One region of the Pseudomonas viridinivis genome, then DNA from elsewhere that is predicted to be linked to it. Evidence: predicted binding sites of a transcription regulator. Region 1 holds the regulator's gene; the other holds the start of a gene.
The links. The regulator FliA, encoded in region 1, starts transcription of late flagellar genes. The targets are predictions, from matches to a motif close to CTAAAGTTTNNNNNNNNNNNGCCGNTAA.

Region 1 (15,403 bases):
GCTGGTAAAGCCTCATCGCCTGCGCCACCGTCTTCGCGGACAAGTCCGCTCCCACAGGGATCGCATCTCAGGCTTTTGATTTCCGCTTTTCCGTGCAGAGATTTGGCAGACACCGCCAAACGCGCGTCGGGAGGCTGAGTGGAGGTGTCGTGGTGGGGTGCGCTCGGCATGGATGCCGAGCGAGCGCCGTTGCGCCACCACGGCACCGGAGCGAAGGAACCGCCGCGAAGCGGGGGCCGGACGTCAGCGCAAAATGGTTTCCCCCCTTTGCCGAAACAAAGGGGGTCGACCGTCAGGGCGAAACCTGATTCAGCAGCGCCGCAAGTGCTGTTGATGCAACTCAATTCAAGGCGCGTCGGCTTCAATAGGCGATTGGCGTGCGCCAAATCGATCGCGGGCAAGCCTCGCTCCAACGAAGTTACGACGGGTTGAGTCGCAAAGGCCAACACCACGTCCTACAGCTAATTCTCCAAATAATGGCCCTTTGTCCACTGTTGGAAAGCTTCTTGCAATAGGTCAACTCAGGTCGCCTTCGGCGTCAAAGTTTTGGTTTAGCGCAGGTGAAGAATCGGTGGATCGCTCTCAATTAATCAGTAGCGCACGCAGTAATCTTGCGGGTCTCGGTCGGGGCCAGTTGGGTGTGCCGTTGTTGCTGTTGGTCATGATGGCAATGATGATGTTGCCAATGCCGCCGTTCCTGCTGGACGTCTTTTTCACCTTCAACATCGCGCTGTCGATTGTGGTCCTGCTGGTCTGCGTCTACGCATTGCGCCCTCTGGATTTTTCGGTATTCCCCACCATTCTGCTGGTGGCGACGTTGCTGCGCCTGGCGCTCAACGTTGCCTCGACGCGGGTGGTGATGCTTCACGGTCAGGATGGTCACGCCGCAGCCGGCAAGGTGATCCAGGCCTTCGGTGAGGTGGTGATTGGTGGCAACTACGTAGTCGGTATCGTGGTTTTCGCGATCCTGATGATCATCAACTTCGTGGTAATCACCAAAGGTGCCGGGCGGATTTCCGAGGTGAGCGCGCGTTTCACCCTGGACGCCATGCCCGGCAAACAGATGGCCATCGATGCCGACTTGAACGCCGGGCTGATCGATCAGCCTGAGGCCAAGCGTCGGCGTCTGGAAGTTGCCCAGGAAGCCGAGTTCTACGGCTCCATGGACGGTGCCTCGAAATTCGTTCGCGGTGACGCCATCGCCGGTCTGTTGATTCTGTTTATCAACCTCATCGGCGGCGTTCTGGTCGGCATGCTGCAGCACAACATGACATTCGCCGAAGCGGGCAAAATCTACACGCTGTTGACCATCGGTGACGGTTTGGTGGCGCAATTGCCGTCATTGCTGCTGTCCACCGCTGCGGCGATCATGGTGACCCGTGCTTCCGGTTCGGAAGAAATGGGCAAGCTGATCAATCGGCAGATGTTCACCTCCCACAAGGCGTTGTCGGTTTCTGCCGGGATCATGATCGTCATGGGTCTGGTGCCGGGCATGCCGCACTTTTCCTTCATCAGCCTCGGGCTGGTGGCGGGCGGTGTCGCCTACTTGCTGTGGAAAAAGCAGAACGTGGTCAAGGTCCAGGCGTTGGAAGAGGTCAAGCGCCAGCAGGAGATGTTGCCATCGCCGACCCGGGTTCAGGATTCTAAAGAGCTGGGCTGGGATGACGTGACCCCCATCGACATGATCGGCCTGGAAGTGGGCTACCGCCTGATTCCGCTGGTGGATCGCAATCAGGGTGGTCAGTTGCTTGCGCGGATCAAGGGCGTACGCAAGAAGCTCTCTCAGGAGCTAGGCTTTCTCATGCCCACTGTGCATATCCGTGACAACCTGGATCTGGCGCCCAGTGCCTATCGTTTGACGCTCATGGGCGTGACGCTGGCGGAAGCCGAGATTTACCCGGACCGGGAGTTGGCGATCAACCCCGGTCAGGTGTTCGGCACCCTCAACGGTATTACCGCCAAGGACCCGGCGTTTGGTCTGGAAGCGGTATGGATTGAAATCAGCCAGCGCAGTCAGGCGCAGTCCCTGGGTTACACCGTGGTCGATGCCAGTACGGTAGTGGCGACGCACCTCAACCAGATTCTTTATAAACACTCTCATGAGCTGATTGGCCATGAAGAAGTCCAGCAATTGATGCAGTTGCTGGCTAAAGGCTCGCCGAAACTGGCTGAAGAGCTGGTTCCCGGGATTCTTTCGCTCTCGGCGTTGCTCAAGGTCCTGCAGTCGCTTCTGGCCGAACAAGTGCCGGTTCGCGACATTCGCAGCATCGCCGAAGCCATCGCGAACAACGCCATGCGGAGTCAAGATACCGCCGCGTTGGTTGCGGCAGTACGCGTCGGATTAAGCCGCGCAATCGTGCAAAGCATTGTAGGGATTGAGCCGGAGCTGCCAGTTATCACTCTGGAGCCAAGGTTGGAACAGATATTGCTCAATAGTTTGCAGAAGGCAGGTCAGGGTCAGGAAGAAGGCGTTCTGCTTGAGCCAAGCATGGCTGAAAAGCTCCAGCGTTCGTTGATCGACGCGGCGCAGCGGCAGGAGATGCAGGGTTTGCCGGTCATTCTTTTGGTTGCAGGCCCGGTTCGCGCCATGTTGTCACGCTTTGGACGACTGGCTGTACCGAACATGCATGTGTTGGCGTATCAGGAAATTCCTGACAATAAGCAAGTCACCATCGTAGCGACTGTCGGGCCTAACGGCTGAGGTAGTGAGTCATGCAAGTTAAGCGATTTTTCGCCGCCGATATGCGTCAAGCCATGAAACTGGTTCGCGATGAGCTGGGCGCAGAAGCGGCCATCATCGGTAATCGGCGGATTGCCGGTGGCGTAGAGCTGACTGCTGCGCTGGATTACAAGCTGTCTGCGCTGGCGCCTCGCGTGCCGAACATCGAGCTTGAAGACGAGCTGCGCAAAACCCAGTCGCGGATTGTTACCGCCCAGGCTGAACTGAACAATCGCGGCGACAGTGACCCGTCAGTCAATCGCCAGCTGTTCTCCGGCTTGCCGCTTAGCGCTGCCGACACGCATATCGAACCGACGCTCGAAGAGCCGCCGCGCCCATTCGTTCAAGCTCACGCAACCCCAGCGGAACCCGCCGGCGGCCAGCGCGCTTACGAAAACATGCGTTTCGAATTGAATGGTCTGCGTGAACTGCTGGAAGTCCAGCTGGGTTCGCTGGCCTGGAATCAACTGCAAGGCAGCCGTCCGCAACAGGCCAACCTGTGGCGTCGCCTGCAACGTATTGGTCTGTCCGGTCCGTTGTCCCGCGACCTGCTGGCAATGGTCGGCGAAATTGAAGAACCTCGTCAGGCCTGGCGCATGCTGTTGGCGCACCTGGCGCGGATGATTGCCACTCCGGAAATCGAGCCGCTCGAAGAGGGTGGCGTGATTGCCATGGTCGGCCCGGCTGGCATGGGTAAAACCACCACACTCGCCAAGCTGGCCGCGCGCTATGTGTTGAAGTACGGCGCACAGAACATCGCTCTGGTGAGCATGGACAGCTTTCGCATCGGCGCTCAGGAGCAGCTCAAGACTCTGGGCCGCATCCTCAACGTGCCGGTGACGCATGTCGATCCGGGCCAGTCGCTGGCTCAGGCACTGGAGCCGCTGTTGCGCAAGCGCGTGGTGTTGATTGACACCGCAGGCCTGCAAGCCAGCGATCCGGCCCTGCGCATGCAGCTCGAAAGCCTCGCCGGGCGTGGCATCAAGGCGCGTAATTATCTGGTGTTGGCAACGACCAGTCAGAAGCAAGTGCTGACCGCTGCCTACCACAGTTACAAACGTTGTGGCTTGTCCGGGTGCATCCTGACCAAGCTGGACGAAACTGCCAGCCTGGGCGAAGTACTCAGCCTGGCGATCAGTCATGAGCTACCTGTTGCCTACCTGACTGACGGGCCGCGAATACCTGATGATTTACACCTTCCGCGCCGGCACCAATTGGTTACCCGTGCGGTCAATGTGCAGATGCAGGAAGAGCCTAGCGAAGAAGCGATGGCGGATATGTTTGCCGACCTGTACCACAACCCCAGCAAGCGGGTGGGTTAGGTGAAACGAACTAATGGAATTTACCTGCATCGATGGTCTGCCACGCATTGTTCCTCAGCGAACGTGCAGCCCCCAATGTGGCTTCGGTCTACGCAAGACAAGGTAATGAAATAACATGGGCAGCATGCATCCCGTACAGGTGATCGCGGTGACCGGCGGCAAAGGTGGCGTCGGTAAGACTAACGTGTCAGTGAACCTATCGCTGGCCTTGGCCGAGCTTGGCCGGCGCGTCATGCTGCTGGACGCCGACCTTGGCCTGGCCAATGTCGACGTGTTGCTGGGGCTTACGCCCAAGCGCACCCTTGCCGATGTGATTGAAGGGCGTTGCGAATTGCGCGACGTACTCCTTCAGGGCCCTGGCGGGATTCGCATCGTGCCAGCCGCTTCCGGCACGCAGAGCATGGTGCACCTGACGCCGGCGCAGCATGCCGGTCTGATTCAGGCCTTCAGCGATATTGGCGATAACCTCGACGTACTGGTCATCGATACGGCCGCCGGCATCGGCGAGTCGGTGGTGAGCTTCGTGCGCGCTGCCCAGGAAGTCTTGCTGGTGGTGTGCGACGAGCCGACCTCGATCACTGACGCCTACGCGCTGATCAAGCTGCTCAATCGCGACTACGGCATGAATCGCTTCCGGGTCCTGGCCAACATGGCCCAGAGCCCGCAGGAAGGCCGCAACCTGTTTGCCAAGCTAACCAAAGTGACCGACCGCTTCCTCGATGTTGCCCTGCAATACGTCGGTGCGGTGCCTTACGACGAGTGCGTGCGCAAGGCGGTGCAGAAGCAGCGTGCCGTTTATGAAGCGTTCCCGCGCTCCAAATGCTCCCTGGCCTTCAAGGCTATTGCGCAGAAAGTCGACACCTGGCCGCTGCCGGCCAATCCGCGCGGTCATCTTGAGTTTTTCGTGGAGCGACTTGTTCACCAGACATTTGCGGGGCCTGTCCAATGACAGCCAGCGGCTACCAGATGTACAGCAAGACCTCCAAGAACTCGCAGTACGAGCTCATCGAGCGCTATGCGCCGCTGGTCAAGCGTATCGCCTATCACTTGCTGGCGCGCTTGCCGGCCAGTGTGCAGGTCGAGGACCTGATCCAGGCCGGCATGATCGGACTGCTTGAAGTGTCCACCAAGTACGACTGCACCAAAGGCGCGAGTTTCGAGACCTACGCGGGTATCCGGATTCGCGGCGCGATGCTCGATGAAGTGCGTAAAGGTGACTGGGCACCGCGTTCGGTTCACCGCAATACGCGCATGGTCAGTGACGCAATTCGCTCAATTGAAGCTAAAACAGGTCGTGACGCTAAAGATCACGAGGTTGCGGCCGAACTCCAATTGAGTCTCGATGATTATTACGGGATTTTGAACGATACCCTGGGCAGCCGGCTGTTCAGTTTCGACGACCTTTTGCAGGACGGCGAACATGAAGGGCTGCACGAGGACGGCGCAAGCGGTTCGCTTGAGCCATCGCGGGATCTGGAAGACGAACGTTTCCAGGCCGCGTTAGCAGATGCGATTGCCAATTTGCCAGAGCGCGAGCGACTGGTGTTGGCGCTGTACTATGACGAGGAGCTGAATCTCAAGGAAATCGGTGAGGTCCTTGGGGTCAGCGAGTCGCGAGTCAGCCAGTTACACAGCCAGTGCGCAGCTCGTTTGCGAGGGCGTTTGGGAGAGTGGCGAGCGCGTTGACAGGTGTGGCGCATCCGTAGGGTTGCGCTGTACGTGTAAGCCGGCTGTGCAAAGCGTTGTGTGGGGAGATGGACAAGGCGGGAACCGGTCATTGGCATTACTGCAAGCTGTTGGAAGGAGTTTTACCTTTCTGGCGGCACGCCGAACTGCTGCCCGGTTTCTTGACTGTTGATTTACCAAGCCCGTCGTCGTTTTAGTACAGCCGATGTGAGCTGTGCCGGTATTGATTGAACAGCGCGTTCAGGTGCTGAACGCGTTAAAGACTGCTTGGAGGTCGAATTGGACAAAAACATGAAAATCCTCATCGTTGATGACTTCTCAACGATGCGGCGGATCATCAAAAACCTGTTGCGTGATTTAGGATTCACCAACACGGCCGAAGCCGATGACGGGCTCACCGCGCTGCCAATGTTGCAGAGCGGTGCTTTCGACTTTCTGGTGACTGACTGGAACATGCCTGGCATGTCCGGCATCGACCTGTTGCGTCAGGTGCGCGCCGATGAACGACTCAAGCACCTTCCGGTGCTGATGGTCACGGCCGAAGCCAAGCGCGACCAGATCATCGAAGCCGCCCAGGCGGGCGTCAACGGTTATGTCGTGAAGCCATTTACGGCCCAAGTGCTGAAAGAAAAGATCGAAAAGATCTTCGAGCGCGTCAATAGCTGATGTTTGCCGCGAGGGTGCTATGGAGCATAAAGAGTCATCACAGGGCGACTTTGAGTCAACCCTGAAAAAACACGCGCATGAGCTGGTGATGTGCCTTGAAAAAGGCCGTTTCGGCGAAGCCGTGCAATTGATCCATGAGCTGAACCAGACTCGTGATCGCGGCTTGTATCAGGAAGTCGGCAAACTCACCCGCGAGCTGCACAGCGCAATCGTCAATTTCCAGATTGACCCGAACATGCCTCAGGCCAAGGAAGTGTCCCAGATCACGGATGCTACCGAGCGTTTGTCGTATGTTGTCAGGCTTACCGAAAATGCGGCCAACCGCACCATGGATCTGGTCGAGCAAAGCACGCCCCTGATGAATGGCTTGAGTACCGACGCCAAAGCGTTGAGCCAGGATTGGGGACGTTTCATGCGTCGGGAAATCGGCGCTGAAGAGTTTCGTGAGCTGGCTAAACGCGTCGACGGCTTTTTGACGCGTAGCGAGCGGGAAACCCACGAGGTTGCTGCCCACCTCAATGACATTCTGCTGGCCCAGGATTACCAGGACCTTACCGGTCAGGTCATCAAGCGCGTCACGCAATTGGTCACTGAAGTTGAAAGCAATCTGCTCAAGTTGGTGCTCATGGCCAGTCAGGTCGATCGCTTTGCAGGCATCGAACATGACGATGAATCCATCCTCGCAGAAAAAGATCCACAAAAAGGTCTCTCTCAGGGTGAAGGTCCGCAGATTCATGCCGATAAACGGGAAGACGTTGTGTCCGGACAGGACGATGTAGACGATCTGCTATCGAGCCTTGGCTTCTAGGTCTGTTGACGGTTAATTTTAGGGAGCACCCCAATGAGCTTCGGCGCCGATGAAGAAATCCTTCAGGATTTTCTGGTAGAGGCCGGCGAAATTCTGGAGCAATTGTCCGAACAGCTGGTCGAGCTGGAAAGCCGACCTGATGATGCAGACTTGCTTAATGCAATTTTTCGCGGTTTTCACACTGTAAAAGGCGGCGCCGGCTTCCTCCAGCTCCATGAGCTGGTGGAGTGCTGCCACATCGCCGAGAACGTCTTCGACATCCTGCGCAAGGGTGAACGTCGCGTCGACTCTGAATTGATGGACGTGGTGCTCGAAGCACTGGATGCGGTCAACGGCATGTTCAGCGAAGTTCGCGAGCGTACCGAAGTCACACCCGCCACGCCGGAATTGCTGGCCGCACTGGCGCGTCTGGCCGAGCCTGCATCCGCAGATGAAGTGGCTGCTGCCCCGGCAGCGGTCGAGGAAGCGCCTGCTCCTGCTTCCGATGAAATCACCGATAACGAATTTGAACTGCTGCTCGACTCGCTGAACGCCGTCAAGGCTCAAGCCGCCGAATCAGCCAGTGCGCCTGCGGCTGTTGCAGCGCCGGTTGCTGCTCCTGCTTCGGCAGCCGCCAGCGATGAAATCAGCGACCAGGAATTTGAATCGCTGCTTGATCAATTGCATGGCAAAGGCCAGTTCGCGGTCGACGCCGTCGCGACGCCAGCTCCTCCTGCGGCTCCGGCTGCCAGCACCGGTGCTGCGGCGAGCAATGAAATCACCGACGATGAATTCGAAGCCTTGCTGGATCAGTTGCACGGCAAGGGCTCGTTTGACGCCGCTGCTGCGGTAGCGCCTGCGCCTGCCGCTGCTGCTGTTGCAGCGCCGGTTGCTGCGGCCGCGTCGACCAGCAACGAAATCTCGGATAACGAATTCGAAGACCTGCTGGATCAGTTGCACGGCAAAGGCAAGTTCGAGCCTGAAGCCATAGCTGCCGCACCCGTCGCGGCAGTGGTTGCCAAGCCAGCGCCTGCGCCGGTTGCCGCCGCCAAACCTGCTCCTGCGGCTGCGCCAGCTCCGGCTCCGGCCAAGGCGGCAGCGCCTGTTCCGGCCAAGGCTCCGGCTGCGGCGAGTCCGGATAAACCGGCTTCCGAAGCGGAAACCACCGTGCGGGTTGATACCGCGCGCCTGGACGAGATCATGAACATGGTCGGCGAACTGGTGCTGGTGCGTAACCGTCTGGTACGCCTGGGCCTGAACAGCGGCGATGAAGCCATGTCCAAGGCGGTTTCCAACCTGGATGTGGTCACCGCCGATCTGCAGACTGCGGTGATGAAAACCCGCATGCAGCCGATCAAGAAGGTTTTCGGGCGCTTCCCGCGTCTGGTTCGCGACCTGGCCCGCCAGCTCAAGAAAGAGATCAACCTGGAGCTGGTCGGCGAAGAAACCGATCTGGACAAGAACCTCGTCGAGGCCCTTGCCGATCCGCTGGTCCACTTGGTGCGCAACGCGGTCGACCACGGTATCGAAACCCCGGAAGAGCGCGAAGCTTCGGGCAAGTCCCGTGGCGGTCGTGTGATTCTTTCGGCGGAACAGGAAGGCGACCATATCCTGCTGTCGATTTCCGATGACGGTAAAGGCATGGACCCCAATGTCCTGCGCGCCATTGCGGTCAAACGCGGCGTGATGGACAAGGACGCGGCCGATCGCCTGAGCGACAGCGACTGCTACAACCTGATCTTTGCACCGGGTTTCTCGACCAAGACCGAGATTTCCGATGTGTCGGGTCGTGGCGTGGGCATGGACGTGGTGAAAACCAAGATCGCCCAGCTCAACGGCACCATCAATATCTACTCCACCAAGGGCCAGGGCTCGAAGATCGTCATCAAGGTGCCGTTGACCCTGGCGATCATGCCGACGCTGATGGTGATGCTGGGCAATCAAGCCTTTGCTTTCCCGCTGGTCAACGTCAACGAGATCTTCCACCTGGACCTCTCGACCACCAACGTCGTCGATGGTCAGGAAGTGGTTATCGTGCGCGACAAGGCCCTGCCACTGTTCTATCTCAAGCGCTGGCTGATCAGTTCGGCTGCTCACGAAGAGCAGCGCGAAGGTCACGTTGTGATCCTGTCGGTCGGTACCCAGCGCATCGGTTTTGTCGTCGATCAACTGGTAGGTCAGGAAGAAGTGGTAATCAAGCCGCTGGGCAAGATGTTGCAAGGTACGCCAGGCATGTCGGGCGCCACCATTACCGGTGACGGTCGCATCGCCTTGATTCTCGATGTACCGAGCATGCTCAAGCGTTACGCCGCCCGGCGTATTTGATTCTGGTGTCGCGGGCGACGTGTGTCGCCCGCGTAACCTAATGGAGTGTTTATGGCAGTCAAGGTCCTGGTGGTGGATGATTCCGGTTTTTTCCGCCGCCGCGTCACGGAAATTCTTTCTTCGGACCCGAACATCCAGGTTGTCGGTACGGCAACCAACGGCAAGGAAGCGATCGAACAGGCACTGGCGCTCAAGCCTGATGTGATCACCATGGACTACGAAATGCCGATGATGGATGGCATTACTGCCGTGCGTCATATCATGCAGCGCTGTCCGACCCCGGTATTGATGTTCTCCTCGCTGACCCACGAAGGTGCCCGCGTTACGCTGGATGCACTGGACGCCGGCGCGGTGGATTTCCTGCCCAAGAATTTTGAAGACATCTCGCGCAATCCCGAGAAGGTCAAGCAAATGCTGTGCGAAAAAGTACACAGTATTTCCCGCAGCAATCGGCGCCTGGGCAGTTACAGCGCGCCGGCACCAACACCGGCACCGACAGCTTCGGCACCGGCCGCCACCGCCAGCAGGGCCGGCACGCCTGTCGCAGCACGCAGCACGCTGGCCCCGCGACCATTGGCCTCGTCGGCACCCGCCGCCGCAAGCAGCCACGCGCCATCGTCCCCAGCGCCAAAGCGCAAAGCCTACAAACTGGTCGCCATCGGCACGTCCACCGGAGGCCCGGTTGCGCTGCAACGGGTCCTGACGCAACTGCCCGCCAACTTCCCGGCGCCTATCGTGCTGATCCAGCACATGCCCGCAGCGTTCACCAAGGCTTTCGCCGAACGCCTGGACAAGCTGTGCCGTATCAGCGTCAAGGAAGCGGAAGACGGCGACATCCTGCGTCCGGGCCTGGCCCTGCTGGCGCCGGGTGGCAAGCAGATGATGATCGACGGCCGTGGCGCGGTGAAGATTCTGCCTGGTGACGAACGCCTCAATTACAAACCCTGCGTGGACATTACCTTCGGTTCCGCCGCCAAGTCCTATGGCGACAAAGTGCTGGCCGTGGTGCTGACCGGCATGGGTGCCGACGGTCGTGAAGGTGCGCGCCTGCTCAAGCAAGGCGGCAGTCACATCTGGGCTCAGGACGAAGCGAGCTGCGTGATCTATGGCATGCCCATGGCTATCGTCAAAGCTGACCTGGCCGATGCGGTGTACAGCCTGGATGATATCGGCAGGCATCTGGTCGAGGCGTGTATCTGATGGATATATTGAGTCTGATCGGCCTGACCCTCGCATTTGTAGCAATCATTGGCGGTAACTTTCTCGAAGGCGGACATCTGGGCGCATTGCTCAATGGTCCGGCGGCGCTGATCGTGCTGGGTGGGACGCTGGGGGCTTCAATGCTCCAGTCGCCAATGAGCGCCTTTATGCGCGCCATTCAGATTGTCGGCTGGATTCTGTTCCCGCCGCGCATCGATCTGGCAGGCGGCATCGACCGGGTCGTCAGCTGGAGCCTTACCGCCCGCAAGGAAGGGCTGCTCGGCCTGGAAACGATTGCCGATACCGAACCTGATTCCTATGCCCGCAAAGGCCTGCAATTGCTGGTCGACGGCGCCGAGCCGCAAGCGATTCGCAGCATTCTGGAAGTGGATTTCATCACCCAGGAAACCCGCGATATCCAGGCGGCCAAAGTCTTCGAAAGCATGGGCGGCTATGCACCTACGGTCGGCATCATCGGCGCGGTGATGGGCCTGATCCATGTCATGGGCAACCTGGCCGATCCGAGCCAGCTGGGCAGCGGTATCGCCGTGGCGTTTGTCGCGACCATTTATGGCGTGGCCTCGGCCAACCTGATTTTGTTGCCGATTGCCAACAAGCTCAAGGCGATCGCCCTGCGCCAGTCACGCTATCGTGAAATGCTGCTGGAAGGCCTGCTGTCCATCGCCGAGGGCGAAAACCCGCGCTCCATCGAACTCAAGCTGCAAGGTTTCATGGAGTAGCACGTTATGGCTCGCCGCCGTCAGCATGAAGAGCACGAAAATCACGAGCGTTGGCTGGTGTCTTACGCCGACTTCATCACCTTGCTGTTTGCCTTTTTCGTGGTGATGTACTCGATCTCGTCGCTGAACGAAGGCAAATACAAGATTCTGTCCCAGGCGCTGGTGGGTGTGTTTAGCGAGACTGAACGCAGCATGAAGCCGATTCCCATCGGCGACCAGCGCCCGGTGACCATCAAACCTGCCGAGCCGCTGGTCAAGGACAGCGACCAGACCGATGCCGGCATTGGCCAGAACTCCTCGGATCCCCTCAAAGCCATCGCCGATGATGTGCGCGATGCGTTCGGCGACTTGATCAAATCCAATCAGATGACGGTGCGTGGCAACGAACTGTGGATCGAAGTGGAACTCAATTCGAGCCTGCTGTTTGGCAGCGGCGATGCGATGCCCAGTGACAAGGCGTTCACGATCATTGAAAAGGTTGCGAAGATCATCAAGCCGTTCGACAACCCGATTCATGTCGAAGGTTTTACCGACGACCAGCCGATCAACACATCACAATTTCCGAGCAACTGGGAGCTGTCGTCGGCGCGTTCGGCCAGCGTGGTCAGGATGCTGGCCATGGACGGCATCAATCCGGCGCGCATGGCGTCGGTCGGTTACGGCGAGTTCCAGCCAGTGGCCCCCAATAGTACGGCCGAAGGGCGAGGGCGCAATCGCCGGGTCGTGCTGGTGATTTCCCGCAACCTGGACGTGCGTCGCAGCCTGACCGCGACGGGCACGGCGGCCAATGCGCAACCGGACGCCGCAATGCGTCGTGCTGGCACACAAACTGCAATCACGCCAGTCAAGCCAGCGGTGCGCAGCAATACCGTCAATTCTTCGTCACCCGCCCCCTAGTCATTCTCGTTATGGCCATTGCCATGGCGGGAGGAAAAAACACAATGAGAGTCTGGGCAGTAGCCAATCAAAAAGGTGGCGTCGGTAAGACCACCACTACGATCGCGTTAGCCGGATTGCTGGCTGAGGCGGGCAAGCGCGTGGTCGTTGTCGATCTGGACCCCCATGGCTCGATGACCAGCTATTTCGGGCATGACCCGGACTTGCTGGAGCACAGTGTCTACGATCTGTTTCTGAACAAGGGCGCCATCACCGACGGGCTGCCTGGTCAGTTGCTGTTGCCCACCAGTGATCAACGCATCTCGCTGCTGCCCTCGAGTACCGCGCTCGCCACACTGGAGCGTCAGTCGCCCGGGCAGAACGGGCTGGGCCTGGTCATCGCCAAGAGCCTCGCGCAGTTGTGGCAGGATTACGATTACGCACTGATCGACAGCCCGCCGTTGCTCGGCGTCTTGATGGTCAATGCGCTGGCGGCGAGCCAGCAGTTGGTGATTCCGGTGCAGACCGAGTTCCTCGCCGTCAAAGGTCTGGAACGCATGGTCAACACCCTGGCGATGATCAACCGCTCACGCAAGACGCCGTTGCCGTACACCATTGTGCCGACCTTGTTCGACCGGCGGACCCAGGCCTCGATGGGCACCCTCAAATTACTCCGTGACAGCTTTCCCGAGCATGTCTGGAAGGCCTACGTGCCGGTCGACACGCGTCTGCGCGATGCCAGCCGGGCCGGCGTCACGCCGTCGCAGTTCGACAACAAGAGCCGCGCGGTGCTGGCCTATCGCGCTTTGCTCAAGCACCTGTTGTCCGAGCAGCTTCTGGCGCAGGTGGCCTGACGTGGACCTTTGCTCATTCTTGCCGCGCAATGTGCAGAAGCATTCAAGTCGTGCGTCATTGCGGCCGATAACTCAATCAAGCGGTAATCGCGTCAATCATTGTGTGGCATGCGTATGAATCTCCGGCCTGTACAAATCGCAACACGACCGCAACTGGCGTTGCAGTCCTATCTGGATGCGTTGCTTCAGGACGCCACTGAAGAGCTGCTTGAGCTGCCTGAACTGTCCAGCATCGATGAGTTCGAGGCCGCGGTGCTTGAGGAGCAGGCTTATGACGCGCGGATGCTGGCAATCGCCGCGCCGATCGCCATTGCTGTCGCGGCTCCCGCGCCAGTAGCTGTTCCGGTTGCTGTCGCTGCGCCGGTTGTGGTGCCAGTCGTAGCCCGGGTTGATATCGCTCCGGTGCCAATCGTTGAAGAAATCACTGTGCCGGTGGTGGATTTGGTCGAGCCGGTGGCTGAGGTGTATTTGCCTTCGGCGCAACGTACGCCAACGCCGCCGCCCACTACTGACGGACGACCTGCCTGGGCGGAAGAACCATTCGAGTGCCTGTTGTTTGATGTTGCCGGTTTGACGCTGGCGGTACCGCTGGTGTGTCTGGGATCGATTTATCCGCTGGCCGGGCATGACCTGACGCCGTTGTTCGGTCAGCCGGACTGGTTCCTCGGAATTCTGCCCAGCCAGGGCGGCAATCTGAAAGTGCTGGATACCGCGCGCTGGATCATGCCGGATCGCTACCGCGACGATTTCCGGCAAGGTTTGCAGTACGTGATTTCGGTTCAAGGCTATGAGTGGGGTCTGGCGGTGCATCAGGTCAGCCGCTCGCTGCGCCTTGATCCCAGCGAGATCAAATGGCGCGCTCATCGCGGGCAGCGTCCCTGGTTGGCGGGCACGGTCATTGAACACATGTGCGCCTTACTGGACGTTTCCGAGTTGGCCGAGCTGATTGCCAGTGGCGCGGTCAAGCAAATGCAAAAAATCAAATAATCATGGGATGACGTTTTGACGTCGCCTGCACAGCACACACGCGAGGGGTTAGGGGTATGAATAAGTCGTCCGCACAAGGTTCCGAAGATCCTATTCTGCAGTGGGTTACCTTCCGCCTGGATAACGAGTCGTATGGCATCAACGTGATGCAGGTCCAGGAAGTGCTGCGCTACACCGAAATCGCTCCGGTGCCGGGTGCGCCGAGCTATGTGCTGGGCATCATCAACCTGCGCGGCAACGTGGTCACAGTCATCGACACCCGCCAGCGTTTTGGTCTGGAACCGGTCGAAGTCAGTGACAACACGCGTGTCGTGATCATCGAAGCCGACAAGCAAGTGGTCGGGATTCTGGTCGACAGCGTGGCTGAAGTGGTTTACCTGCGTCAGTCGGAAGTCGAAACTGCGCCAAACGTGGGTAATGACGAGTCCGCCAAGTTCATTCAGGGCGTCTGCAACAAAAACGGCGAACTGTTGATCCTCGTCGAGCTGGACAAAATGATGTCCGAAGAAGAGTGGTCGGATCTGGAGAACATCTGATTGATTCTTGAGGTTGCTGTCATCTTTCTGGGCATTCTCTGGGTCGTGACCCTGGGAATGTTCCTGGCGCATACCAAGCGCCAGCGCCGGCTTGACCTGGCACGCGAAGAAGCCGATACCTTGCGCGACCAGCGCTATCGGGATCTGTCCAGGCGTGTGGATAACTTCCAGAACGGCACGGTGAAGATGGGCGAAGCCTTGCACGAGTTGCGGGCGATTGTCGGGCCATTGCCCGACAAGCTCACCGCACTTGAGCAGCGTGACCCCTCCAGCTTGTCCTTCGCCCAGGCCGCGCGCCTGGTCGGCATGGGCGCCAGCATCGACGAACTCACCCAGGCCTGCGGCCTGACCCAGGCCGAAGCCCAGCTGATGACCAAGCTGCACGGTAATAATCACCGCTGAGTGTTGATCGCTTACATAAGGACGACGCTGAAACCTGTGGGAGAGGACTTGTCCTCGAAGAGGCCTGTACATCCGACGCTTTTTTGAACCTGAAACTAAGCCTTCGCGGGCAAGCCTCGCTCCCACAAGGACGGCGGTTAGCCTGTGGGATTGAAGCCGGATCCGTTGGAGCGAGGCTCGCCCGCGAACGCGTCATATCAGCAACGGCACTGACCTGTGGGAGAGGGCTTGTCCTCGAAGAGGCCTGTACATCCGACTCTTTTTTGAACCTGAAACTAAGCCTTCGCGGGCAAGCCTCGCTCC
Region 2 (3,948 bases), 1.2 Mb from region 1:
GCTCCGGCGCGTCCAGGCGTGCCAGCAGGTCGCTGGGTTCGATGACCAGCGGCAGGCTAGAGAAGACGGACATGTGCAGCCTCCAATATCGGAAAAAGAGGCGAATTGTAGCCCAGCTGTCAGGCTTTGCGACCACTAAAGCTGGTCATCGCCCGCTCGATGCACTGACAGGTTTTTCCGAAAGCTTGTACGGATATCTCCGAAAGCGGCCCGCCGCCCTGGTCGGCGAACACCAGCATCACCACTTTGCCATTGCTGCTCAGGGAGCGAATCAACCAATGCTGGCCCTTGAACAGGCCTCGGATGCTGCCCGGCAGCAACGCTGAGAACTGATCGATGTTGGCGGGCGTCATGCGCAGTTGAGTCGGTTGCGCGAGCAAACGCTGCAACACCGTGCTTTCTTTTATGTACAGCACGGTTTCTGCGGCTTCCCTCTGCAAGCCTCCGATCTGGTGTACCCGCAGCATGGTTGCCGTCTTGTCCGTCATCATCAGCATGACCCGCTGCATGCCGCAGGACAGCAAGGCGTCACGCGAAGAGGTGGTCAAGTGCATGGCGTTATTGAACGGGCTCGGGTCAATCAACAACTCGGCACAGTGTTTGCGCCAGTCTTGCAGGGCTTCGGCAGAAGGTGGCGGGGCGGGCAGCATGCCGCGATGGACCCGGCGCGCGTCCCGCGGCCAGAGCAGCGCTTCGGCTGGATGCCATATTCCCGCAGCAGCATGATGTCGGGCGCTGCTGGCGGCGTTCTGGTGCACCTGTTGTTGCACGGCATCCAGCGGTTGTTGCAGATACAGGCTGGTCAGCAGCTCCCAGCGCAGGCAATGCGGGCTGTCCCAGGCTTGCTGGGCCGCGAGCGCCAGACCGTTGCCCAGTAACACCGTATTGGCTGGCTGATTCAACCAGCGATGCAAATGAGGATCGGCGTCCATCAGTTGTTGCTGGAGCAGCGGGTCGTCATTGTTGCGGGCGATGCGCATGGCTTTCACCAGTTGGCGCCGATCGCTGATCAGCAGGCGATAACCCAGTGTCACCCACAGCGGCAGGTGCCAAAGCTCGGCCATGGCGACGCATAGCTCCAGCAGGCTGACGCCAAACAATTGCTTTTCAATGATGCGAGAAGACTCGCCTTGATGGATGACGCGCATTTCCCACTCATCGAGCAGCTTGGGATACGTCAGCGCCATCGGCCACAAAGGCGAGAGAAACAGCAGGCTGCCCAGGTGAATATCCTGCCAGAGCCGCGCCAGACGCCCGGCGAACAGACCGCTGGCCTGCTGCGTAGCGTGTTGGCTGACCAGCAGCAGTTGGCGAAACGCAGCGGGAATTTCATCTGCTTCCAGCGTCGGCAGGCGATTGAGCAGCACTTCCGTGCGCGCAAGGCCGAGGCGATTGATTGCCACCTCAAGACTTTCTGCCGGCTCAGCCAGTTTGTTGGTGTGGTGATTGGCCTCGCGCATGACGCTGAGCACCAACGCCGGGCTGTCCTGAACCATGTCGGCGATATCACGCAGCGAACGACGGCTGTCGTTGAGCGCGGAACGGACGCGTTTGTGATTGGCCGCAGGCACTGGCAGCGCAACGCTGTCGAGCTGCTTGATCCAGGCGTCGAGGGTCTTGGGAACAGGGAGCGGTGTCGAGGTATCTGGAGGCATGCATCAGGCCTGTACGACTGGATATTTTAGGCAGTATTGACTGCGAAATTTCAGGGTAAGACATCAGTTCGCGGGCCGCCGTTCAAGGCTCGGCTGGCTTTTCCTCATAGTGGCCTATAGTCTGGCCCACATATGCCGATAAGTAGAAGAAGAGTTTCACGAACTTCCGCAACATGTCCCTGAATCCGACTTGGTAAGTAGTTCCTACCTATGGCTAAAATTATCGGCATCATTGTCGTTTTCGCGAGCGTGCTCGGCGGATACGTTCTCTCCCATGGCAAGATTGCAGCACTGATCCAGCCTTTCGAGGTCCTGATCATCGGTGGCGCTGCATTGGGCGCGTTCCTGCAAGCCAACCCCGGCTACATGACAATGCACGTGTTCAAGAAGTCGCTGAAAATGTTCAGCACGCGCTTCACTCACGCGTATTACCTTGAAGTCCTTGGTCTGGTGTACGAAATCCTCAACAAGAGCCGCCGCGAAGGCATGATGGCGATTGAGGGGGATATCGAGGATGCCGCGGCCAGCCCGATCTTCGCCAAATATCCGGGCGTGCTCAAAGACGAGCGGATGACAGCGTACATCTGTGATTACCTGCGCATCATGTCCTCGGGCAACATGGCTCCCCATGAGCTGGAAGGCCTGTTCGACATGGAACTGCAAAGCATCAAGGAAGAGCTCGGGCATCCATCCCACGCCATTACCGGTATTGCCGACGGTATGCCCGGTTTCGGTATCGTCGCGGCGGTACTCGGGATCGTGGTGACCATGGCTTCCCTGGGTGACGGCGACAAGGCCGCCATCGGTAACCACGTGGGCGCGGCACTGGTCGGTACGTTCTTCGGTATTCTCGCGGCCTACGGCTTTTTCGGCCCGCTGGCCACGTCCCTGGCCCACGATGCCAAGGAAGAGCTGAACGTCTACGAAGCCATCAAGGCATCGCTGGTGGCTTCGGCGTCCGGCATGCCGCCGTCGCTGGCCGTCGAGTTTGGTCGCAAAGTCCTGTATCCCGCGCATCGGCCCAGCTTCAGTGAGCTGGAGCAAGCGGTTCGCGGTCGCTAAGCCATGGAAAATAATCAGCCGATAATCATCAAGCGCGTCAAGCGCTATGAAGGCGGACACCACGGCGGGGCATGGAAAATCGCCTTCGCCGACTTTGCTACCGCGATGATGGCGTTCTTCCTGGTGCTGTGGCTGATGTCGTCGGCCACACCCGAGCAGTTGCTGGCCATTGCCGGTTACTTCAAGGACCCGGTGGGGTTTTCCGACAGCGGTTCGCCTTACGTGATCGATCTGGGCGGTTCGCCGGAGATGTCGCCGGACCAGACCCTGAACCCCGAGATCAAGTCCACGCCGACTCCGGACAATGTACCCATCGAGTCCGACTCGGCAGAAGCCAAGGCCGAAGCGGTCGAGCAGGAACGCCTGGAAATGCTTCTGCAAGAACTGCAGAACAAGATCAACGAAAACCCGGAACTGCAGAAATTCAAGGATCAGATCCATTTCGAGATTACGCAGGACGGCTTACGCATCCAGATTACGGATGCGGACAACCGGCCGATGTTCGACTCGGGCAGCGCGCGTCTCAAGCCGTATTTCGAAGACATACTGCTGGCAATGGCTGACACCATCAAAGCGGTGCCGAACAAGATCAGCATCAGCGGTCACACCGACGCCAAGCCTTTCGTGGGCAACGGCGATTACGGCAACTGGGAATTGTCGGCCAACCGTGCCAACGCGGCGCGTCGAGCGTTGATCGCGGGCACGTATCCGGAAAACCAGGTCGCCCGGGTCGTGGGTTATGCATCCTCTGCGTTGTATGACCGCGACCAGCCGTTCAATCCGGTGAACCGCCGGATCGATATCGTGGTGATGACCAAAAAGGCGCAGCAGCGTATCGAAGGCACGCACGGCGTAGGTGATGGCAATACCACTCCGAAACCGGCCGCGCCCGCAGCGCCGCCCGGAGCATCGAACAAGGCACCGCCCGATCCGCAGGCGTACGCCCAGCCTCATGAGCTTCGGCAGAAGCTGAATATCTTCGAGGATGGCACGCTGAAGATGGACGAGACGAAGAACTGATTGGCACTGTAGGACCGGCTTCAGCCGGGAGGGCTCGCGGCTAAAGCCCGCTCTTGCGGGGCGAGGTGGAACCGACGCCTTGCGGAGCTGGTCCCGCTCTGTAGGCGTCGCGGCTCCGGTATTACCCGATCAGTAACTGTTTTCCGGCAAGCTGGCGATGATCGAGCGATAGCTGTTCATGCGTTGCTGCTGCACGCGACCTTCTTCGAGG

Region 2: the regulator FliA is predicted to act here: its motif matches at 1,770-1,797, upstream of motA (flagellar motor stator protein MotA).

What each region holds. Positions count from the first base shown of each region.
Region 1 covers NZ_CP151076.1:1,883,767-1,899,169, forward strand. Annotated here, with positions in the region: gene flhA (flagellar biosynthesis protein FlhA) at 572-2,701, shown strand; gene flhF (flagellar biosynthesis protein FlhF) at 2,713-4,041, shown strand; gene fleN (flagellar synthesis regulator FleN) at 4,157-4,990, shown strand; gene fliA (RNA polymerase sigma factor FliA) at 4,987-5,727, shown strand; gene AABC73_RS08665 (chemotaxis response regulator CheY) at 6,019-6,393, shown strand; gene AABC73_RS08670 (protein phosphatase CheZ) at 6,413-7,201, shown strand; gene AABC73_RS08675 (chemotaxis protein CheA) at 7,235-9,505, shown strand; gene AABC73_RS08680 (chemotaxis response regulator protein-glutamate methylesterase) at 9,557-10,705, shown strand; gene AABC73_RS08685 (flagellar motor protein) at 10,705-11,445, shown strand; gene motD (flagellar motor protein MotD) at 11,452-12,342, shown strand; gene AABC73_RS08695 (ParA family protein) at 12,387-13,175, shown strand; gene AABC73_RS08700 (CheW domain-containing protein) at 13,290-14,162, shown strand; gene AABC73_RS08705 (chemotaxis protein CheW) at 14,219-14,698, shown strand; gene AABC73_RS08710 (DUF2802 domain-containing protein) at 14,699-15,100, shown strand.
Region 2 covers NZ_CP151076.1:681,117-685,064, forward strand. Annotated here, with positions in the region: gene rhdA (thiosulfate sulfurtransferase) at 1-73, opposite strand, end outside; gene AABC73_RS03075 (HDOD domain-containing protein) at 120-1,655, opposite strand; gene motA (flagellar motor stator protein MotA) at 1,866-2,717, shown strand; gene motB (flagellar motor protein MotB) at 2,721-3,737, shown strand; gene rsgA (small ribosomal subunit biogenesis GTPase RsgA) at 3,867-3,948, opposite strand, start outside.